3 regions of the Telluria mixta genome follow, and region 2 is predicted to be linked to each of the others. Evidence: riboswitches for the same ligand, from Rfam matches in the RefSeq annotation. Region 2 holds a riboswitch; each other region holds the start of a gene.

Region 1 (7,038 bases), 370 kb from region 2:
CGCTATACTCGGCCGCATGAAGCTCTACGAGTCCCTCGCCGCCGAAGTCGAAGGCCAGGTCGCGCGCGGCGTGCTGCTGGAAGGGGAGCGGTTGCCCTCCGTGCGCCAGGCCAGCCTGCGCCGCAAGCTGAGCATCAGCACGGTACTGCGCGCGTACTCCCTGCTGGAGAGCAGGGGCGTCATCGAGAGCCGGCCGCAGTCCGGCTTTTTCGTGCGTGCGCGGCCGCGCGTCACGCCCCGTTCCGCCGAGCCGACGCCGGCCCTGACGTTGTCGTCGGAAGTGGACGTGAGCCGGCTCGTGCTGTCCACCTTGCGCACCATCCGCACACAGGGCGCGGTGCCGCTCGGTTCGCCTTATCCGGACCCCGCCGTCTTCCCCGCCGCGCGCATCAGCCAGTACGCCAACGCGATCGCGCGCCGTCGCCACGTCAGCGTGCTGGACGACCTGCCGCCGGGGAACCCGCAACTGATCCGCCAGATCGCGCGCCGCTACCTGGAACATGGACTCGCCGTCGATCCGTCCGAAATCATCGTCACCGTCGGCGCCACCGAAGCGATCAACCTGTGCCTGCAGGCCGTCGCAAAGCCCGGCGATACCGTCGCCGTCGAGTCGCCGACGTTCTACGCCATGCTGCACGCGATCGAACGGATGGGCATGCGTGCGCTCGAGGTGCCGACGGACGCGCGCACCGGCATCGACGTGGACGCGCTGCGCACCCTCATGGCCGGCCAGCGCGTGGCCGCCGTGATGGTCATGCCGAACTTCCAGAATCCGCTCGGCTTCATCATGCCGGACGAGCGCAAGCGCGAACTCGTGGCACTGCTCGCGGAGCACGGCATCCCCGCCATCGAGAACTGCGTCTACGACGAACTGTATTACGGCGACCGCCACCCGTGCCCCCTCAAGACGTGGGACACGCGCGGCCTCGTGCTGCACTGCGCATCGTTCTCGAAGAGCCTGACGTCGAACTACCGCATCGGCTGGGCGCTGGCGGGACGCTACGCGGCCCAGGTGGAAAAGCTGAAATTCCTGAACACGCTGAGCACGCCGTCGCTGCCGCAGCTGGCCATCGCCGACTATCTGCAGAACGACGGCTTCGACCGCCACCTGCGCCAGGTGCGCAAGGGGTATGCGCAGCGCGCCCGCATGATGGCGGCCGCCGTGCTGCGCTTCTTCCCGGACGGCACCCGCGTCTCCGAACCGCAGGGTGGCTATGTGCTGTGGGTGGAACTGGCGGGCGGCGTCGACGCGATGCGGCTGTACGCCCGCGCCCTCGAACACGGGATCACGGTCGGCCCCGGCCACATGTTTTCCGCGCGGGGCAGCTGGACGCACTGCATCCGCCTCAACTACAGCTACCCGTGGACGCCGGCGACGGAAGACGCGTTGCGCACGCTGGGCCGGCTCGTTGCCGAGTTGGCGTGAGCGGTTATAATCCGCACCGTCTGGTGCCCGCGCGTGCGTTCGGCACGCGCAGTTAAACGGGAAACACATGGCGGACGTTCCTATGTCCGCCAGGGTGTGCTGCCCCCGCAACGGTAAGCAAGCGCCGTCTTTCGACGGCAGGCCGGTCCTCGAACCACTGTGCGCAGCCGCGCATGGGAAGGTGGGCCGGTCCGCCTTGCCAGCCCGGATACCGGCCAGACAGGTGGCGGACCTTCGTATAGGCCCGCCGTTCCAGTCGCGCCCACGGGGAAGTGGGCGGATTGCCTGTCACCGTCATCATCATGCCTGATCCGTCCTTTGACGGCGCCGTGCGCGCCGTCGAAACCGTGCTGTATTCCGTTTCCTCCGTCCTGTACCTGCCGGTCCTCGTGGCCATCGCCGCGCTGCTGCTGTACATGCTGGCCTGCCTCGGCGCCTTCCTCGGCGAATGGCGCGAGCGCCGGCGTGGCGCGCGCCTGCTCGTCGACGGCGCCCGCGCCGCCATCGACACCTGCCTGCGCGAATCCGCCGCGCCGCTCGACGCGCACCTCGAACGCATCGTGCAGAGCGCCGAGGGCGCCGGCCTGCGCCGCCTGGACGCCGTGCGCTTCGTCGTGCGCGTCGGCCCCGCGCTGGGCCTGATGGGCACCCTGATCCCGATGGGCATCGCACTCGCGGGCCTCGCCCACGGCGACCTGCCGCACATGGCGCAGGACATGACGACGGCGTTCACCGCGACGGTCGTCGGTCTCGCGTGCAGCGTGCTCGCCTACGTGCTGGCGCTCGTGCGCGAGCACTGGCTGCGCGCCGACATGCTGGACGTTGCCTTCGCGGCCGAGCAGGCGCTCGCCGACGTGCCCCGTGTGCACGCCATCCGCGCGTGAGGCGACCATGCGCTATCTGAAACAACGCCGCGGCCAGTATGCAGCGCACGGCGAGGATCCGCTCGCCGGTGTCGCCAACCTGTTCGACGCCAGCATCGTGTTCATCGTCGCGATGATGCTCGCGCTGTTCTCGGCCTGGAACATGCTCGACCTGCTCGACCCGTCGTCCGAAGTCACGATTGCCAAGAAGGGATCGGATGGCAAGGTCGAAGTCATGACGAAGAAGGGCGCCGAGATCAAGGTCACGCGCGTGTCCGACAAGCCGCTGTCCGGCGCCGGCAAGCGCCTCGGCACCGCGTACCAGCTGCCGGACGGGAAGGTCGTGTATGTGCCCGAATAAGTTCATCCGCCTGCTTTTCCTGCTGGCCGCGCTGACGTTGGGGCAGATCGCCCAAGCCGCCCCGCGCACGCTGGCCCTGCTGCTGGGCGACGTCGAATCGCGTCCCGCCGTGCTGGCCGTCCGTGCGCTGAAAGCCGAACTTACCGCGGCCGACGTGGCCGTGCGCATCGTCCCGGCCAGCGGCATGACCCCGGCCGACCACGCCGCGCTGGCCGGCGCCGATGTCGCCGTCGTCAACGTCAAGGGCAGCCAGTTGCTGCAACTGGTCGCGCCCGACCTGGACGCGCTGCTGCGCCGCGCGCGGCCCGTGTACGCGGTCGGGGCGCAGCCGGACGACGCCCAGCGTGACCTGGGCATTCGTGCGGACCCCGCGATTCTTGCGTTCCACCGCGAAGGCGGCATCGAGAACATGGAAGGCCTGCTGCGGCGCGTGCTGGTCGCCGGCTTCGGCGCCCGCGTCGACGTGCCGCTGCTCCGCACGATGCCGGAAGCCGGCCTGTACGACGTCGACGCGCGCCGCGGCGCGGCCACCTTCGACGACTACGTCGCCCACTACGCGCACCACCGGCCCGGCGCGCCGTGGATCGGCGTGATGTTCTACCGCGCGAGCCTCGTCGCGGGCCAGACCCTGCCGCTGGCCGCCATCGTGCACGCGCTGGAGGGCGCGGGCTACAACGTGCTGCCCGCGTACGGCTACCCGTACGACGTGCCGTTGAAGCTGTTCCTCGATGCGGACGGCAAGAGCCGCATCGACCTGCTCGTGGCGCTCGGCATGAAGGTCGGCGGCACGGCGGCGACGGGCGCGCTGCTGGACCGGATCGGTGTCCCCGCCATCAACGCCATCACCCTGAGTCAGCACGGCGTGGCGCAATGGGAAGATTCGAAGGTGGGACTGGACCTGATGGAGCGCACGTGGCAGATGGCGGGTGCGGAGGTCGCGGGGCTCGTGCAGCCGACCGTCGTCGCGAGCCGCGAAAAGGTCGTCGATGCGGCGACGGGACTCGCGTACGTGGAAGAACAGCCAATTCCCGAGCGGGTGGCGCGCCTGCGCGCCCGCGTGGACGCCTGGCTCGCGCTGCGGCGCACGCCCAACGTGGACAAGCACGTGGCCATCGTCTACTTCAATTATCCGCACGGATCCGAGACGATCGGCGCGGCCTACCTGAACGTGCTGCCGGACAGCCTGTGGCAGATCACCGAGCGCCTGCGCGCCGTCGGCTACGCGAGCGGCAACCGCTATCCCGCCACGCCGGCGGCGCTGCAGCGCGAGGTCCAGCAGTGGGGCAACTATCCCGGGAAGACGGGGGCCGACTACCTGGCCGGCCTCGCGCGGCTGGCGTCCAGCGGCGAAGCGCTGCTCGTCCCGCTGGCCGACTACCGGCGCTGGTACGAGGCGCTGCCCGCGAAGCTGCGCGCGGCCGTTGAGGGGGCGTGGGGCGCTCCGGAGAAATCGCCCGTGCTGTGGAAGGATCCACATGGCGTGCCGCACTTCGTGTTTCCCGCGCGCCGCTACGGCAATCTGCTGCTGGCGCCGCAGCCGGGCCGCGCGTGGGAACAGAATCTGGCCAAGCTGCACAACGACGTGACGCTGCCGCCCGGGCACGAATACATCGCGTTTTATTTGTGGCTGCAGCACGGCCTCAAGGCGAACGCCGTCGTCCACGTGGGCACGCACGGCACGCAGGAATGGCTGACGGGGAAGGAGGCGGGCCTGTCGGCCAGCGACCCGACCGAAGCGCTGATCGGCGCCATGCCGAACATCTATCCGTACGTGATGGACGACGTGGGCGAGGGCATCCAGGCGAAGCGGCGCGGCATGGCGACGATCGTCGACCACATGACGCCGCCGTTCGACGCGGCCGGGCTGAACCCGGACCTGCGCGAGCTGGGCGCGCTGCTCAACGACTACCGCGTGGCGGAGCAGAAGAGTCCCATGCTCGTAAAGGCGCACCTGACAGCGCTGAACGCCCTGGCGCAGAAGGCGGGCGTGCTGAAGGACATGGGCAAGACGGCTCTGTTCACCGAGGCCGACATGGAAGCTTTGGAAGAATACCTCGACGACACGGGCAGCAAACTGACGCCGTTCGGCCTGCACACCTTCGGCGTGGCGCCCGCGCCGGACCTGCGTGCCGCCACCGCGCGTGCCGTGGTGAGCCTCGAGCCGCATCTCGACGATGCCGGCAAGGCGGCCCGCGCCGCGCAGCTGGAACGGGACATCGAGGCGAGCGCCGCGGCGGAACTGGCCCGTCTCGTGGATGCATTGGACGGCAAGTTCATCCCGACCGGCCCCAGCGCGGACCTCGTGCGCAATCCGGCCGCGCTGCCCACGGGCCGCAATTTCTTCGGCCTCGATCCGGCCCGCATCCCGGGCCGCGCCGTCTACGAGCAGGGCCGGCAGCTGGCCGCGACACTCGTCGAGGATTATCGGCGCCGCCACGGCGTGTATCCGGACAAGCTGACGATGAACCTGTGGGGCGTGGAGACGCAGCGTCACGAGGGCGTGATGGAAGCGCAGGCGATGGCGCTGATGGGCGTGCGGCCGACGTGGGACGAGCGCGGGCGCGTGACCGGTGTCGAGGCAATCCCCCGTCGCGAGCTGGGACGCCCGCGCGTGGACGTGACGATGGTGTCGTCCGGGCTGTTCCGCGACCTGTTCGGCAACGTGCTGAAGCTGCTCGACCAGGCCGCGCAGGCGGCGCGCGCGCAGAAGGATGACGAGGACCCGGGCGGCAACGTGCTGGCCGCGCACGCGCAGGCGATGGCCGCGAAGCTGCGGCAGGACGGCGTACCGGCGGAGGAAGCCGAACGGCTGGCCGGCGTGCGCATCTTCGGCCTGCCGTCCGGTGCGTACGGCACCAACATCGAAAAACTGCTGCCGCTGTCGAATGTATGGCAGGACGAGCGCCAGGTCGCGGACGTGTTCATCAACCGCATGAGCCACCCGTTCGGCAACGGCTACTGGGGCGACGACGAGGGCGATGCGGGGCGGCGCCGGGAAGTGTTCCGGCTCGCGCTGTCCGGCAGCCGCATCGCGCTGCACAGCCGGTCCAGCAATTTGTTCGCGACGCTCGACAACGACGATTTCTTCCAGTACCTGGGCGGCACGGCGCTCGCCATCCGCAGCGTCGACGGCAGGACGCCGGAGGTGCTCGTGAGCGATCTGTCGAACCCGCGCCGCGCGGGCCACAAGACCCTGAACCAGTACATGGGCCAGGAGATGCAGAGCCGCTACCTGAACCCGCGCTGGGCCGACAAGATGCTGGCCGAGGGCTATTCCGGCGCGCGCTTCATCAACCGCGTCGTCGACTATTTGTGGGCGTGGCAGGTGACGGTGCCGGAAGCCGTCGACAACGGGACGTGGCAACGCATGTACGACACCTATGTCGCCGACCGCCACGGCCTGCGCGTGCGCGAGCGCATCGCACAGGCGGGCAACCTGCGTGCGTGGCAGGCCGTCACGGACCGGATGCTGTCGGCGATCGAGAAAGGCTACTGGAAGCCGGATGACGCCACGCGCCGCCGGCTGCTGGCCGAGAACGCGCGCGCCGTCGCGGAAAGCGGCGCGGCCTGTGGGGCGGATTCGTGCAGCCGGGCGACGCTGACGTTGCAGCCGTTGCTGGCGGGACGGGCGCCGGGGCAGGGTGGGGCGGCGCCGCGCGTGTCGGCCGCGCCGGCCGCGGCACCGGCTTCACCGGTCAAGGTGCCGGAACCGGCGGTAGAAGGCAAGGTCGCCGGCTTCGAGATGGAGAGCGTCATGGCCATGACGCCCGTGCAGAAGACGGTCGGCGCGCTGGCCGTGCTGGCATTGGCGATCGCCGTGGTCGGCGGCGGTTACGCGTGGCGCCGCCGCGCGGTCACGTTCGGAACGGATTCCGGTCGTTGAGCTCATCGATGTAATCGTCGATGCCGCCGGCCTCCCGTTCCAGGAAGCGCTCGACGGCATCGGCAAACGACGGATGCGCGAGCCAGTGCGCCGACCAGGTCCGCGTCGGCAGGAAACCCCGCGCCATCTTGTGCTCGCCCTGGGCGCCGCCCTCGAACACCTGGATGCCCTGCTCGATGCAGAATTCCAGCGGCTGGTAATAGGCCGCCTCGAAGTGCAGGCAGGGCACGTGTTCCAGCGCCCCCCAGTAGCGGCCGTACAGGGTCGTCTTGTCGTGCACGACGAGGGACGCCGCGATCGGGTGGCCGTCCCGTTGCGCGATCACGAGCAGCAGGTTCTCCGGCATCGTCTTGCCGATGCGGCGGAAGAAGTCCAGGTTCAGGTAGGGCTTGGAGAAGTGTTCCGAGTAGGTGTTGCGGTAGCAGCGCGTGAAGAAGCGCCATTCCTCGTCGGTGATGTCCGGCCCGCGCACGCGCCGCAACGTCACGCCCGCCTCGCGCACCTT
Region 2 (7,038 bases):
CGGCGGAGACGGCCTTCGCCGGCTTCGTCCACGTGAACCTGTGCCAGCGTTCGTCGGCATCCCAGCGCGCGGTCTCGGTGCTGCCGTCGGCGAACTTCACGACGAGCGTCTGCGGCACCGGCGCGCCATGGCGGCGGACCGTCACGTCCGTGCGGTACGGGTACGGGCCGGTGCCGTCCGGATGCGTCTTGCGCCATGCCGCGCGCGCGGCGTCGATGCGCCTGTCGACGGCGCCCTGGCTCTCGTGCGCGCCGGGGAGTGGCACCAGCTCCGTGCTCGTGAGGTCGGCGATGCTGTCGTCGACGCGGGACACAGCGTAGACCTGGCGGTCGAACGCGTCCTCGATGACGGCGCGCTGGCCCGTCACCTCGGCCAGCGTCTCGCGCAGGTCGGCGGTGCTCGGGTGGCGGAACTTCCAGCGCCGGTAGTATTCCTTGAACGCGCGCTCCATCGGCGCGCGGCCGATGCGCGCTTCCAGGTCGCGCATCAGGATCGCCGTGCGCGTGTAGACGGGGCCGATGTCCTGCAGGCGATGCCACGCGTTGGCGCCGGGCGGGTCGGCCGGGTCATGGCGCGGCGTGGCCGTGCGTTCGGCGTCGAAGGTCGGATAGCCGGGCGCGAAGCCGAGCCTTGCCAGCAGCGGCGTCGCGATGTACGCGAGCTGGCCCTGGTCGCGCATCATGCGGTTGTCCCAGTATTCGTTGAGGCCTTCGTCCAGCAGCGGTTCCTCGAATTCGTTCGACGCGAGCAGGCCGTAGAAATAGCTGTGGCCGAATTCGTGGATGGTGACGAAGGCGAGGGCGAACTGGTTCACAGTGCGCGGTTCGACGGTCCGGTAGGCCTCGGCCGTGAAGAACGTCGGGTATTCCATGCCCGCCGCTTCCTCCGCGTTGTAGGGCGGGATCACGATGGTCAGCGTCTTGTATGGGTACGGGCCCAGCGTGTTCGAGAAATACGTCAGCGATTCCTTGGCCGCCTTCAGCGCGGGCGCCGCGCTGGCCGCGAATTCGGGCGGGTACAGCACGGTCACCGTCACCGTCGGGCTGCCGGGGCCGGACCATGTGTCGACGAGCGGTTTCGCGGTCTGGTTGTCCGCTGTCCAGGCGAAATCGTGGACGTCGCCCTGCACGAAGCGCCACGTGCGCATCCCGTCCTTGTCGATTGGAGCGCCATGCGGTTCGCCCGTCGCGCCCACGGTGTAGTCGCGCGGGACGGTGAGCTTGACGTCGTAGCTGCCGAAGTCCGCGTAGAACTCGGAATTCAGGTGGTACTCGTGCACGTTCCAGCGCGGCGTCGTCGCGCCCCGTTCCCCCGGCAGTTCCAGCACGCCGATCTTGGGGAACCACTGCGCGACGAGGTGGAAGGTGCCGAAGTACCCGGCGCGCGCGACGACGCGCGGCAGTTGCGTGACGAAGTCGATGTCGAGCGTCGTCGATGCGCCCGGCGCCACGGCCTGCGGCAGGTCGAAGCGCACGACGGTGCGGTCCGTCGCCGGGCCGTTGTCCGGATGGACGAAGGTCCACGGCACGTTGGTGCCGCCTTGTGCGACGCGGTGCAGGGCGATGTGGCCCCACGCGTCCTTGATGTCGACGCCGGAGCGGAAGGTGCCGTCGCGCTCGCGCCGTTCGGTGAAATACGTGCTGCCCGCGCTCTCGAACGCGTTCATGTACAGGTGCAGGTAGACGCTCCTGACGGCGACGTTGCTGCGGTTGCGCCACGTGAGCCGCTCGCGGCCCGTGACCGTGTGCTTGACCGGGTCGAGCGTGGCGGCGATGTCGTAATGGACGACGCGGTCCGACAGCGTGGGCTCGCGGCCCGTGCGCGGGCCGCCCCACGCATCCGGGCTGCTGGGGATGCGGACGGCGGCGGCATCGGGCTTGGCCAGGGCGATGCCGTCGGGTGACGATGGAAGCTGCGGTGCGGCGAACACCGCCCCCGCCAGCAGCAGGACGGCGGCAAGGGCGAAGCGGACACTGAAACGAGGATGCATGCGGGACCCCTGGCGTGGCTGTTATTTTTGTGCCCACACTATACAGGTTATAATCTCGGGGTTCTGGTGCCCGCATGCGCGTCTGCGCGTGCAGTTAAACGGGAAACACGAAGCGGCGTCGCCACCGGCGGCGTGCCAACGTGTGCTGCCCCCGCAACGGTAAACAAGCGTCGCCGCATGGCGACAGGCCGCCCCGACGACCACTGTGCTTGCGCAGGAAGGTGGGGCGGTCCGTCTTGGAGCCCGGAGACCGGCCAGACAGGGGAAGCCGGCGTCATGCCGCGCTTTTGTGTACGCCGGCGTGCGGGGACGCTTGCCGGCGCAAACGAACACTGAACATCCTATGCATACTGCCGCCTCCACCCGCGGCGCGCCGGCTATCAAGCCGCTCGCGCTGGCCTGTGCCATCGTCCTGTCCTGTTCCACGAGCGCCGTGCGCGCCCAGGACGGCAACCCATCGACCGTCGTCATCACCGGTTCCCGCTTCCCGAGCGTGGAAACCCTGCGCCCGATCGGCGCCACCGTCATCACGCAGGACGACATCCGCCGCGCCGGCGTGAACGACGTGAACAGCGCGATCCGCAAGATCGGCGGCGTGTTCGGCCGCCAGAGCCTGGATTCGTCGCCCGACTTCGCGCTCGACCTGCGCGGCTTCGGCACCAACAGCGCGCAGAACATGGTGATCATGGTCGACGGCGTGCGCCTGAACGAGAACGAACTGGCGAACACCGTGCTGTCGACGATCCCGATCGACACGGTCGAACGCATCGAGATCACCCGCGGCGGCGGTAGCGTGCTGTATGGCGAAGGCGCCACCGGCGGCGTCATCCAGATCACGACGCGCCGCAACGTGGACGGCGGCCTTCACGGTTCCGTGTTCGCGGAAGGTGGCTCGTTCCACGAGCACGACGTCCGCGCGCAGCTGTCGCAGACGGCGGGCAACGTCAGCGCCGACATCGCCGTCGCGCGCCAGGGCTCCAATAACTACCGCCGCAACAGCGATTTCGACCAGACGACGGCCTCGCTGAACGTGCAGACCCGCTTCACGGGCGGCCGCGCCGGTATCCACGTCGAGAGCGCGCGCCAGGATTCGCGTCTCCCGGGTTCGCTGTCGCTGGCCCAGTTCGACGCCGACCCGCGCCAGGCCTCGACGCCGAACGACTTCGGCTCGCTGAACACGGACCGCGCAAACGCCTTCGCCGAATACCGCCTGGGTGCCGTCGACCTGGCAGCCGACCTGTCGCACCGCGAGCGCAACGTGCGTTCGAACTACCTGTCCTTCGGCTCGAACAATGCGTACGACGGCCGCCAGGACCAGTTCTCGCCGCGCGCCCGCTGGCTGTCCGACGTCGGCGGCATGCTCAACGAACTGGTGGGCGGTGTGGATTTCACGCGCTGGAAGCGCAAGACGACGGCCTCGTTCTCGAGCGCCGACGCGAGCCAGTCGTCGAAAGCCGTGTACCTGCGCGACGAGCTGCGCTTCGACCCGGCCCACGACGGCCGCATCGCCCTGGGCGCGCGCCATGAGAACTTCGACAAGAGCGTCGTGGACGCCGTGGGTGGCATCGCGCCGGAAGACCGCTCGCAATCGCAGAACGCGTGGGAGGCGCAGGCAAGCTATCGCGTGCACCCGCTCGTCGAGGTGTATGCGAAGGCGGGCAGAGCTACCGCGTGGCGAACGTCGACGAGAACGGCTACCGGTCCAGCCTCGATATCCTGAAGGCGCAGACGTCGCACGACCTCGAACTGGGCACGACGTTGCGCCATGCGCCGGGCGACGACAGCCGCACGCTTTCGGCGCGCGTGTTCCGCCATCGCCTGAACAACGAGATTTTCTACGACCCGACGCTGAACGGCGGCTGGGGCGCCAATACGAACCTCGATCCGACCGAACGCAAGGGCTTCGAGATCGACGCCGAAGCCGCGCTGGCGGCAGGCTGGCGCGCGAGCGCGCACCTGCAGCACGTGATCGCCCACTTCACGGACGGCCCGAACACTGGCCGCGAACTGGCGCTCGTGCCGAAGAACGTCGTGACGGCGCGCCTGGCGTGGGTGCCGGGCAATGGCCAGTCGGCGGACGTGGGCGTGCAATGGGTCGACAGCCAGCGCTACGGCGGCGACTTCAGCAATACCTGCGGCGCACGCATCCCGTCCTACACGACGCTCGACGCGCGCTACAGCATCAAGCTGGGTGCGTGGGAAGTCGCCGCGACGGGGCTGAACCTGGCGGACCGTCACTACTTCAGCAATGCGTTCTCGTGCAAGGGCGGTATCTACCCAAGCGATGGGCGCCAGCTGAAACTGTCGGCCCGGTACGACTTCTAACAAACCGGGGTCAGAGCCCGGTTTTGGGAAATTGCCAAAAATCGGGCTCTGACCCCGGTGTTGGTTACGACGGTAACCAATTGCAAGAAATAAGCCCCGGCTAAGGCTGACGACCGAAAAAGTGGTAATCTCGCGTCGTTCGCTTAACCAACCCAAGAAGGAAAACTATGCGTTCCCTGCGTTTTGCCCTGCTCGCCACCGTCCTCGCCGCCAGCACCGCTTTCGCTTCGCCGACCGACCCGAAGAGCGGTGTCGAGTACGTGACGCTCGCTCAGCCGCAACCGGTGCAGGCCACGGGTAAAAAGGTCGAGGTGATCGAGTTCTTCATGTACCACTGCCCGCACTGCAACGCGCTGGAACCGCAGCTCGAACAGTGGGTCAAAAAACAGGGTGACAACATCGTGTTCAAGCGCGTGCACCTGCCGTCGTCGGGCCCCAACGATCCGGAAGCGCACCTGCGCCTGACCTTGGAAGCGCTGGGCAAGGCCGAGGAATTCCAGCCGAAGGTGTTCAAGGCCTGGCACGTGGATCGCCTGCGCCTGAACACGGACGCGGCCATCATCGACTGGGTGTCGAAGAACGGTATCGACCGCAACAAGTTCCTGGAAGCCTGGAACTCGTTCGGCGTGACGACCAAGCTCCGTCGCCTGCAGCAGATCACCAGCGACTACAAGGTCGACAGCGTGCCGACCATCATCATCGATGGCAAGTACCAGACCTCGCCGGCAATGCTCTACAATTCGGTCAAGACCCAGAACGAGCCGGTCCTGTTCGGAGCCACGCTGCAAGTGATGGACGCCCTGGTTGCGAAAGCGGCCAAGTCAAAATAACAGGTAGAGAAACAGCGCAATGAGTGATGTCGAAGGCAAGATCCTGAAGATGTACGACAAGTCCAAACCGGACGAGGAACATCTGTTTGATTCGAGTAACTGGAACCACACGGCCTGGATACTCGTGATCGTGCTCGCAGGTCTTGCATTCTGGCTCGCCATTGCGCTGGTGAACGCTGAAAACCAGCGCAACGCGCTGATGACGAATCAATGCCAGGACCCCGTGTTCAAGGGCGAAGTCGACCGGCAATGCCTCCTGACCGTGCATTCGCGCGAACACTGGTGGGAACACCTGTGGTACGGCATGCGCCACGTGAAGCCGGAGCGCCCGGCGCCGGTCGGCCGTCGATAATTCCTTAAGGAAATGGTAACCTTCAGGTTTTCCACGACCTGAAGGATTGCCCATGCTTTTCCTGCGTGCCGCCGGCCTCGGCCTGCTGCTGTCCCTGTCGGTGTCTCTCGCCGGTGCATCGCCCGCCGTTCCGCAGAATGGCGTCGATTACGCTACGCTCGCCCGTCCGCAGCCCGTGCAGGCGAACGGCAACAAGGTCGAGGTCATCGAATTCTTCATGTACCACTGCCCGGTGTGCAATGCACTGGAACCGTTACTGGAGGAGTGGGTCAGGAAGGAAGGCGACCGCATCACGGTGCGCCGCATCCATTACCCGTCGACGGGACAGGCCGATCCGGAAGCGCACCTGTTCCTGACGCTCGAGGCGCTGGACCGGCTCGGGGACATGCACGAGAAAGTGTTCAAGGCGGTGCACGTTGATCATATTCGACTGAACAAGGACGACGTCATCATCGATTGGGCGGCGAAGAACGGCATCGACCGCGCGGCCTTCCTGGAGGCGTGGAATTCGTTCGGCGTGACGACACGCCTGCGCCAGCTTGAACGGATCGCGGCAAGCTACCAGGTCGACTCCGCGCCCACGCTCATCGTCGGCGGCCGCTTCCTGACGAACCCAGGCCTGCTGTCCCGCCAGATGGAAGGCGCCGATCGCGCAGACGTGTTCAAGGCCACGCTGCACGTGGCGGACAAGCTCGTCGACAAGGCCGCAAAAGGTCAATAGCGATTCAGGCCGACAGCACGCCGTCCGGCAGGCTGATGACGAAGCGGGCGCCGCCCAGCGCCGATTGCTCGACTTTCAGATGGCCGCCATGCAGGGAGATCGCCTTGTGCGCGATCGACAGGCCGAGGCCGAAGCCGCCGGTGGCGCGGTCGCGGCTGCGGTCGAGACGGTAGAACGGTTCGAAGATGCGTTCCCGTTCCTCTTCGGGGATGCCGGGACCGTCGTCCTCGACCGCGATCTCGATGCGGCAATCGTCGCGCCGTACGCGCAGCGCGACCTCGTGCGCCGCATACTTCTGCGCATTCCTCAGCAGGTTGCCGATGGCACGGCCGATCAGGCGGCGGTCGCCATCGACGCTGCCCAGGCGCTCACCCAGGTCCACGTGCAGGCGCTGCGGCCGCGGATGCAGGCCGTCCGTGCATTCGCGCAGCAGCGGTTCCAGCTCGAACAGGGTGCGCTGCGGGCCCTGGGCGTTGTCCAGCTTGCTCATCGACAGCAGTTCGTTGACGAGGTCGTTCAACTCGGTCAGGTCGCCTTCCATCGCCGCGATGCGCTTGGTCAGCGCCGGGTCGCCCGCGCGCTCGGCCAGCAGTTCCAGTGCGAATTCCAGCCGCGCGATCGGGGTACGGAGTTCGTGCGACACGGAGTGCAGCAGGTTCTTCTGCGCTTCCAATAACCCCTGGATGCGCTCGGCCATCGCATTGATGCGTTCGGCCAGCGGATAGACCGCGTCCGCCGGCTTCAGATGCGCCCGTGCCGACAGCTGCCCGGCACCGAATTCATCCGCCACGCGCGACAGCGTCTGCAACGCCTGCCAGTG
Region 3 (7,038 bases), 990 kb from region 2:
TGCCGTTCGACTTGCATGTGTAAAGCATGCCGCCAGCGTTCAATCTGAGCCAGGATCAAACTCTTCAGTTTAATTCCTGTTTTTGCTGATTTCTCAGCAGATCGCTCACTCAAAATACTGACCGTTACTCATTGCTGAGCAACGTATTTCTTTTGTGTGAACATTTGATAATTTAAGCATTCAGCAGCCGCTTACGCGACTGCTGGCACTTCATCAAACGCCCACACTTATCGACTGTTTATTGTTAAAGAGCTTCGTATTCGGTACTGCCTTGCTGCGTTTGCGAATCGTTTTGTTCGTCAGCAGCAGAGAAGTGAGATTATGCAGTGTTTCGCTTAACTCGTCAACTCATCTTTTTCATCAGCGCAAGCGGCGTTGTCAAACCACCTAGCTCAACTGTTTGATTTCGCTGAACTTTTCTTACGCTGCCGAAGCAGGACGCGAACTATAGCAAACCGGATCGGGGGTATGCAAGGGGCTTACCGTAAGAATTTTCGAATTGCTTCTGTGCTATCTTTGCCGGCTTCATCACCCCATGGAGTCCCCATGCGCATCGCCCCCACGACGAATCCCGATCTGGCCGCCGCCCTCACCGCCGCCATTAATAACAAGACGAAGCCACTCGGCAGCCTGGGCGCGCTCGAACGGCTGGCCAGCCGCCTGGGCCTGATCCAGGACACCGTCACGCCCACGATCGAGAAACCTGCCATCCTCGTGTTCGCCGGCGACCACGGTGTCGTCGCGGAAGGCGTGTCCGCCTACCCGCAGGACGTCACATGGCAGATGGTCGAGAACTTCCTCGCCCAGGGCGCCGCCATCAACGTGTTCGCGCGCCAGAACAATATCGACCTGCACGTCGTGGATGCGGGCGTCAATCACGACTTCGGCGCGCGCCCCGGCCTCGTCGACCGCAAGATAGCAAACGGCACGCGCAACTTCGCACTCGAGCCGGCGATGACGCAGGCGCAGTGCGCGACCGCGCTGGAACATGGCGCCGCCCTCGCGGCCGACCTGCCCGGCAACGTGGTCGGCTTCGGCGAGATGGGCATCGGGAATACGACGGCGGCAGCAGCCCTGATGTACAAGCTGACGGGGATTCCCGTCGCGGAGTGCGTCGGCGCCGGCACCGGGCTGTCGCCGGAAGGCGTGCTGCGCAAGCAGCGCGTGATCGAAGCGGCGGCCGGGCGCCATGCGGGCGTCGACGCCCCCTCGCCGTGCTGGCCACGTTCGGCGGCTTCGAGATCGCGATGATGGCCGGCGCCATGCTGAAAGCGGCCGCGCTGCGCAAGGTCTTGCTGATCGACGGCTTCATCGTCACGAGCGCCCTGCTCGTCGCGGCGCGCATCGAACCCGCGATCCTCGATTACTGCGTGTTCGCGCACTGCTCCGACGAATCCGGCCACCGCCGCATGCTCGATGCGCTCGGCGCGGAGCCGCTGCTGCAGCTGAACCTGCGCCTCGGCGAAGGCACGGGCGCCGCGCTGGCCCTGCCGCTGCTGCATGCAGCTACGAACTTCCTGAACGAAATGGCGACCTTCGAGTCGGCCAGCGTCAACGAAAAATCCGCCTGATGCATCAAGTCCGCCTGTTCTTCATCGCCCTGCAGTTCTTCACGCGGCTGCCGATCCCGGCGTGGGTCGGCTTCGAGGCCGCGTGGCTGCAGCACGCGTCGCGCTACTTCCCGCTCGTCGGCGTCGTCGTCGCGGCCATCGCAGCCGGTGTGTACTACGCGGCCGCGCTCGTGCTGCCCGCGCCCGTGGCGGCCGTGCTGTCGACGGCTGCGTCGATCTATATTACGGGCGCTTTCCACGAGGACGGCTTCGCCGACACGTGCGACGGCCTCGGTGGCGGCATGACGAAGGAACGGGCGCTGGAGATCATGAAGGATTCGCGCGTCGGTGCGTATGGCGCGATCGGTATCGTGTGCATGCTGGCGACCAAGCTGTCCGCGCTGGCGATGCTGCCGCCGCGCGTGGCCGTGGTCGCGCTGTTCGTCGCGCATCCGCTCTCTCGTCTCGCCGCGACGGCGCTGATCTGGAAGCTGGACTATGTCCGCGGCGAAGGCAAGGCCAAGCCGCTGGCGCAGCAGATGACGAACGCGGAATTCGCGATCGCGGCGCTGACCTGCCTGCTCCCCGCAGCGTATATGTTGGCCACCGATGCGATGACACCGGCCGCCATACTGGCCGCGATGATCGCAGCGGCACTCGCCGCGCTGTGGCTCGGCCGTTTATTCGTCCGGCGCCTCGGCGGCTACACGGGCGACTGCCTCGGCGCCGTGCAGCAGCTGGCCGAAGCGCTCATCTATATCGCCGTGCTGGCCACGCTGGGCCACGGTGCCTGGAACGCATGACGCTGTACCTGGTACGCCATCCGCAGCCGGACGTGGCGCCGGGCCTGTGCTACGGCGCCAGCGACGTCCCGGTCACCGACAGCGAACTCGCACGCGTGCATGCCGGACTCGCCGTACCGAGCGGCCTGCCCGTCTACGCCAGCCCGCTGCAACGCTGTGCCCTGCTGGCCGCACACCTGGCCCCGGGCCGCGTGACGCTCGATGCGCGTTTGGCCGAAATGAATTTCGGCGCGTGGGAGTTGCGCCCCTGGTCGGACATCCCGCGCGCCGACGTCGACGCCTGGACCGCCGACCTGCTCCACTACCGCCCCGGCGGCGCCGAAAACGTGCTCGACGTGGCCCGCCGCGTGCAAGCGTTCGTCGCCGATTTGCGCACACCGTCCGCGCTCATCGTCTGCCACGCCGGCACGATCCGCCTGCTGGCGGCGCTGCATGGCGGCGCACCGCTGGAACAGGCGGCACTGAACGCGGCGCAGACGCCGCATCGCATCGGCTACGGCCAGCTGGTCGTGCTGGGCGTATAATGTCGGCGTTTTGGTGCTCGCGCCCGTCTCTCGGGCGCAGTTAAACGGGAAACACGAAGCGCTCTTCAGACAAGCGCCAACGTGTGCTGCCCCCGCAACGGTAAGCAAGTGCCGGCACGCCTCTCACGCGTGCACGGCAACCGTCCCCACATACCACTGTGCATCCGCATGGGAAGGTCGGACGGCCATACTCGCCAGCCCGGATACCGGCCAAAAGGTGGAAGCGCGATTCATCCAGCGCTTCTGTTCATCTGGCTGACGGGGACGTCGGCCGGTTGGTCTACACAATAAAAAGTCATGTCCTTTCCTGTTTCCCGGCTGGCGGCCGCGCTTTCGCTCGCATTCGCTGCCGCCGCATCGGCCCACGCCGATCCCATTCCCGACACCGTCATCGTCACCGCCAACCGCACGCCGCAACGCGCCGAAGACGTCATTCCCGACACCGTCGTCATCTCGAGCGACGACATCGCCCGCGCAGGCGCCGGCTCCGTCGCCGACGTGCTGCGCCGCCAGCGCGGCATCGAAATCTCCCGCAACGGCGGCGGCGGTACCAACACTACCGTATTCCTGCGCGGCGCCAACAGCAACCAGGTCGTCGTGCTGGTCGACGGCGTGCGCATCGGCTCCGCCACCACGGGCGCGGCGTCCTGGAATGCGATCCCGCTGTCGGCCATCGACCACATCGAGATCGTCTACGGCCCCCTGAGCTCCCTGTACGGCGCGGATGCCATCGGCGGCGTCGTGCAGATCTTCACGAAGAAGAGCGCAGGCGCACCGATGTTCAGCGCCAGCGCGGGCGGCGGCACGTACGGCACGAACCAGTACGACGCCAGCGTGCACGGCTCGACGGGCGGTGCGCACAGCGTCACCTACGCGCTCTCCGGCGCACACGAAGAATCGGATGGCTTCTCGTCCACACGCCCTGGCTCGTCGAGCTACAACCCCGACGACGACGGCTACACGCGCAACAGCGTCAACGGCCGCATCGCACTGCGCCTGGCCGAGGGCCACGAGATCGGTGCGCAATTCATGCAGAGCCGCCTGAACGCGCAATACGACAGCGGCAAGTCGGACTTCGACACGCACAACCTTCAGGAACTCGACAGCTACAGCGTGTTCCTGAACGACCGCTTCCTGCCGAACTGGCGCAGCAGCGTCCAGGTGGCGCGCTCGGAAGACAAGCTGGGCAGCTTCACTGGCACGACGCCTTCCGGTACCTCGCAACTGAACACGCGCCAGGACGAATTCACGTGGCAGAACACGTTCGACATCGCCGGCGACACGCTGCAGGTGCTGGCGGGCCACCGCAAGGAACAAGTCCTGTCCAGCGCCATCAAGGACATCAACCGCACGCGCATCACGAATGCCGTCGCGGCGTCGTACGACCTGCGCCGCGGCAGCCACCTGCTCGACGTCAGCGCGCGCAACGACCATTCGGAATATGGCGGCAAGACGACGGGCGCCCTCGGCTACGGCTACGAATTCACGCAGGACCTGCGCGCCACGGCCAGCTACGGTACGAGCTTCCGCGCCCCCACGTTCAACGAGTTGTACTACCCGGGTTATGGCCTGACGTCGAACAAGCCGGAACGGGGCCGCAACGCGGAGGTGGGTGTGCAGTACCGCGTGGCCGGCGTCGACCTGCAGGCGAACTACTACCGCAACCGCCTGACCGACATGATCGTGTCCGTCACGCCGTGCCCGGGTCGCCCCAGCGGCAGCTGCGCCTACAACGTCGACCACGCCCTGCTGGAAGGCCTGACCCTGGCAGCAAGCACCCGCCTCGGCAACCTCGACCTGCGCGCCAGCGCCGACCTGCAGGATCCGCGCGACGAGACGACCGGGAAGCAGCTGGCCCGCCGCGCGCGCCGCCACGCCAGCGTCGCGGCCGACTACACCGCGGGCCAGGTGGACGCCGGCGTCGAACTGCAGGCCTCCGGCCGCCGCTTCGACGATGCCGCCAACGCCAATCGCCTCGGCGGCTACGGCCTGCTGAACCTGTACACTACCTGGCACATGACGCGCGACTGGTCGCTGCTGGTCCGCGTCGACAACGCGGCCGACAAGCACTACGACCTGGCGCGCAACTACGGCACCGCCGGGCGCACGTGGTTCGCAGGTATTCGCTACGGAGTTCGCTAACCCCATGTTCCGACGAGCCATGCACCCAGTACCACCGCCACTGCGCCAGCGCGCCATTCCGATCATCGTCACGCTGCTGTGCGTGGCGGTCGCCAGCCTGCTCGTCGCGGGCATGAGCGGATCGATTGCGGTCGCGCCGGCCGAGCTGCCGGATGCGGTGGCGCAGGTGCTGCGCGGCCGGCCGGAATCGCTGGCCGCGTCGCTCGTCGAGCTGCGCGCCGGCCGCGCGCTGATGGCCTTCGTCACCGGCGGCGCGCTCGCGCTGGCCGGCGTCATGATGCAGGCGCTGCTGCGCAATCCACTCGCCGATCCGTACGTGCTCGGCATCTCGGCCGGCGCGTCGGTCGGCGCGCTGTTCGCGCTGCTGATGATGTGCGCGGCCGCCACCGTGGACGGCGCGGCGATGGCCGGCGCGGTGACGGTTGCCCTGCTGCTGTACCTGCTGGCGCGGCGCGACATGCGCAGCGGGGTAGCGGCGGAAGGCGGTACGTCGATGCTGCTGCTGACGGGCACGATCCTGCAGGCGGCCAGCATGGCGCTCGTCACGCTGATGCTGTCGATTGCGCCGGAAGGGCGCCTGCGCAGCATGGTGTTCTGGATGATCGGCGACCTGGCCGGCGCGCCGCTGCGCATCCTGCCCTGGGTCGTGCTGGGCGCGGCGCTCGCGTACGCGCTGCGCAACGCGCGGGCGATGAACATGCTCGCGTTGCACGCGGAGGCCGCCGCCACGCTGGGCGTGCGCGTCGGCACCGTGCGCAAGGGCCTGTTCTTTGTGTCGGCCGTGCTGACAGCGAGCGCGGTGACGAGCGCCGGCGCCATCGGCTTCGTCGGCCTGATCGTACCGCACGCGTGCCGGTTCGCGTTCGGCCCGGACCACCGCGTACTCATCCCGGCCGCCGTGCTGGGCGGCGGCAGCCTGCTCGTGCTGTGCGATACGGTCGCGCGCACGGTCGTCGCGCCGACCCAACTGCCCGTCGGCGCCATCACGGCGCTGATCGGCGCGCCGGTCTTCCTGTATCAACTGCACCGCATGCACAAATGATGATCGCGACCCGACAACTGGAACTGCGCGCCGGCGACCGCGTGCTCGTGCACGGTCTGGACTGGGATGTGCGCGCCGGCGAATGCTGGTCCATCATCGGCCGCAACGGCGCCGGCAAGAGCACCTTGCTGCGCACCGTGGCCGGCCTGCGCGCGCCCGACGCCGGCACCGTCGCGCTGCACGACCGCCCGCTGTCCGCCTGGCCGCTGGAAGCGCTGGCGCGCGAACGGGCGTACCTGCCGCAGTCGCGCAGCGACGCGTTCGCGTACAGCGTGATGGAAACCGTGCTGTCCGCGCGCCATCCTTACCACGCGAACCATTACTGGGAACAGAGCGACGACCACCACGCGGCCGTGAATGCCCTCGCGGCGATGGAAGTCGATCATCTCGCCGCGCGCGACGTGCGCACCCTGTCCGGCGGCGAGCGCCAGCGCGCGGCCATCGCCGCGCTGCTCGCGCAGGACACGCCGCTGCTGTTGCTCGACGAGCCGGCGAACGCGCTCGACCTGGCGCACCAGGTGCGCACGATGTCGCTGCTGTCGCGCCTGTGCCGGCAAAGCGGCAAGACCATCGTGATGATCGGCCACGACCTGAACCTGGCACACAGTATCTCCACCCACGCCCTGCTGCTGATGGGCGACGGCAGCTGGCATGCCGGCACCGTCGACGACGCGCTGCAGGCACCGCTGCTGAGCAGCTATCTCGGCCACCCGATCGACGCGATCGAGAACAAGGGCCGCCGCATTTTTATTCCCCTGGAGACCCCTCATGACTGACCTGACCCCGGAACAAACCGCGGAACTGAACGAGCGCCACCGCGCGCGCATGGAACGCAAGAAGGCGGTCATCGACGCCAAGATCGCCGCGGCCGACAAGAAGATCGGCATCATCATCGTCAATACCGGCAACGGTAAGGGCAAGAGCTCGAGCGCGTTCGGCATGGTCGCGCGCGCGCTGGGCCACGGCATGAAGGTCGG

The links. Region 2 has a riboswitch for cobalamin ahead of P0M04_RS00635 (TonB-dependent receptor). Riboswitches for the same ligand answer to the same signal wherever they lie in the genome.
Region 1: linked by a shared signal. The riboswitch ahead of P0M04_RS31710 (MotA/TolQ/ExbB proton channel family protein) and the one ahead of P0M04_RS00635 (TonB-dependent receptor) in region 2 are both predicted to bind cobalamin.
Region 3: linked by a shared signal. The riboswitch ahead of P0M04_RS05035 (TonB-dependent receptor domain-containing protein) and the one ahead of P0M04_RS00635 (TonB-dependent receptor) in region 2 are both predicted to bind cobalamin.

What each region holds. Positions count from the first base shown of each region.
Region 1 covers NZ_CP119520.1:7,212,820-7,219,857, reverse strand. Annotated here, with positions in the region: gene P0M04_RS31715 (aminotransferase-like domain-containing protein) at 17-1,426, shown strand; cobalamin riboswitch at 1,431-1,660, shown strand; gene P0M04_RS31710 (MotA/TolQ/ExbB proton channel family protein) at 1,729-2,310, shown strand; gene P0M04_RS31705 (DUF2149 domain-containing protein) at 2,318-2,650, shown strand; gene P0M04_RS31700 (cobaltochelatase subunit CobN) at 2,637-6,533, shown strand; gene P0M04_RS31695 (GNAT family N-acetyltransferase) at 6,505-7,038, opposite strand, start outside.
Region 2 covers NZ_CP119520.1:139,753-146,790, reverse strand. Annotated here, with positions in the region: gene P0M04_RS00640 (M1 family metallopeptidase) at 1-1,990, opposite strand, end outside; cobalamin riboswitch at 2,038-2,263, shown strand; partial or broken gene P0M04_RS00635 (TonB-dependent receptor) at 2,334-4,315, shown strand; gene P0M04_RS00625 (thiol:disulfide interchange protein DsbA/DsbL) at 4,483-5,145, shown strand; gene P0M04_RS00620 (hypothetical protein) at 5,165-5,497, shown strand; gene P0M04_RS00615 (thiol:disulfide interchange protein DsbA/DsbL) at 5,550-6,218, shown strand; gene P0M04_RS00610 (ATP-binding protein) at 6,223-7,038, opposite strand, start outside.
Region 3 covers NZ_CP119520.1:1,130,668-1,137,705, forward strand. Annotated here, with positions in the region: rRNA gene P0M04_RS05015 (16S ribosomal RNA) at 1-71, opposite strand, end outside; partial or broken gene cobT (nicotinate-nucleotide--dimethylbenzimidazole phosphoribosyltransferase) at 547-1,571, shown strand; gene P0M04_RS05025 (adenosylcobinamide-GDP ribazoletransferase) at 1,571-2,353, shown strand; gene cobC (alpha-ribazole phosphatase family protein) at 2,350-2,877, shown strand; cobalamin riboswitch at 2,872-3,106, shown strand; gene P0M04_RS05035 (TonB-dependent receptor domain-containing protein) at 3,175-5,019, shown strand; gene P0M04_RS05040 (FecCD family ABC transporter permease) at 5,039-6,061, shown strand; gene P0M04_RS05045 (ABC transporter ATP-binding protein) at 6,061-6,837, shown strand; gene cobO (cob(I)yrinic acid a,c-diamide adenosyltransferase) at 6,830-7,038, shown strand, end outside.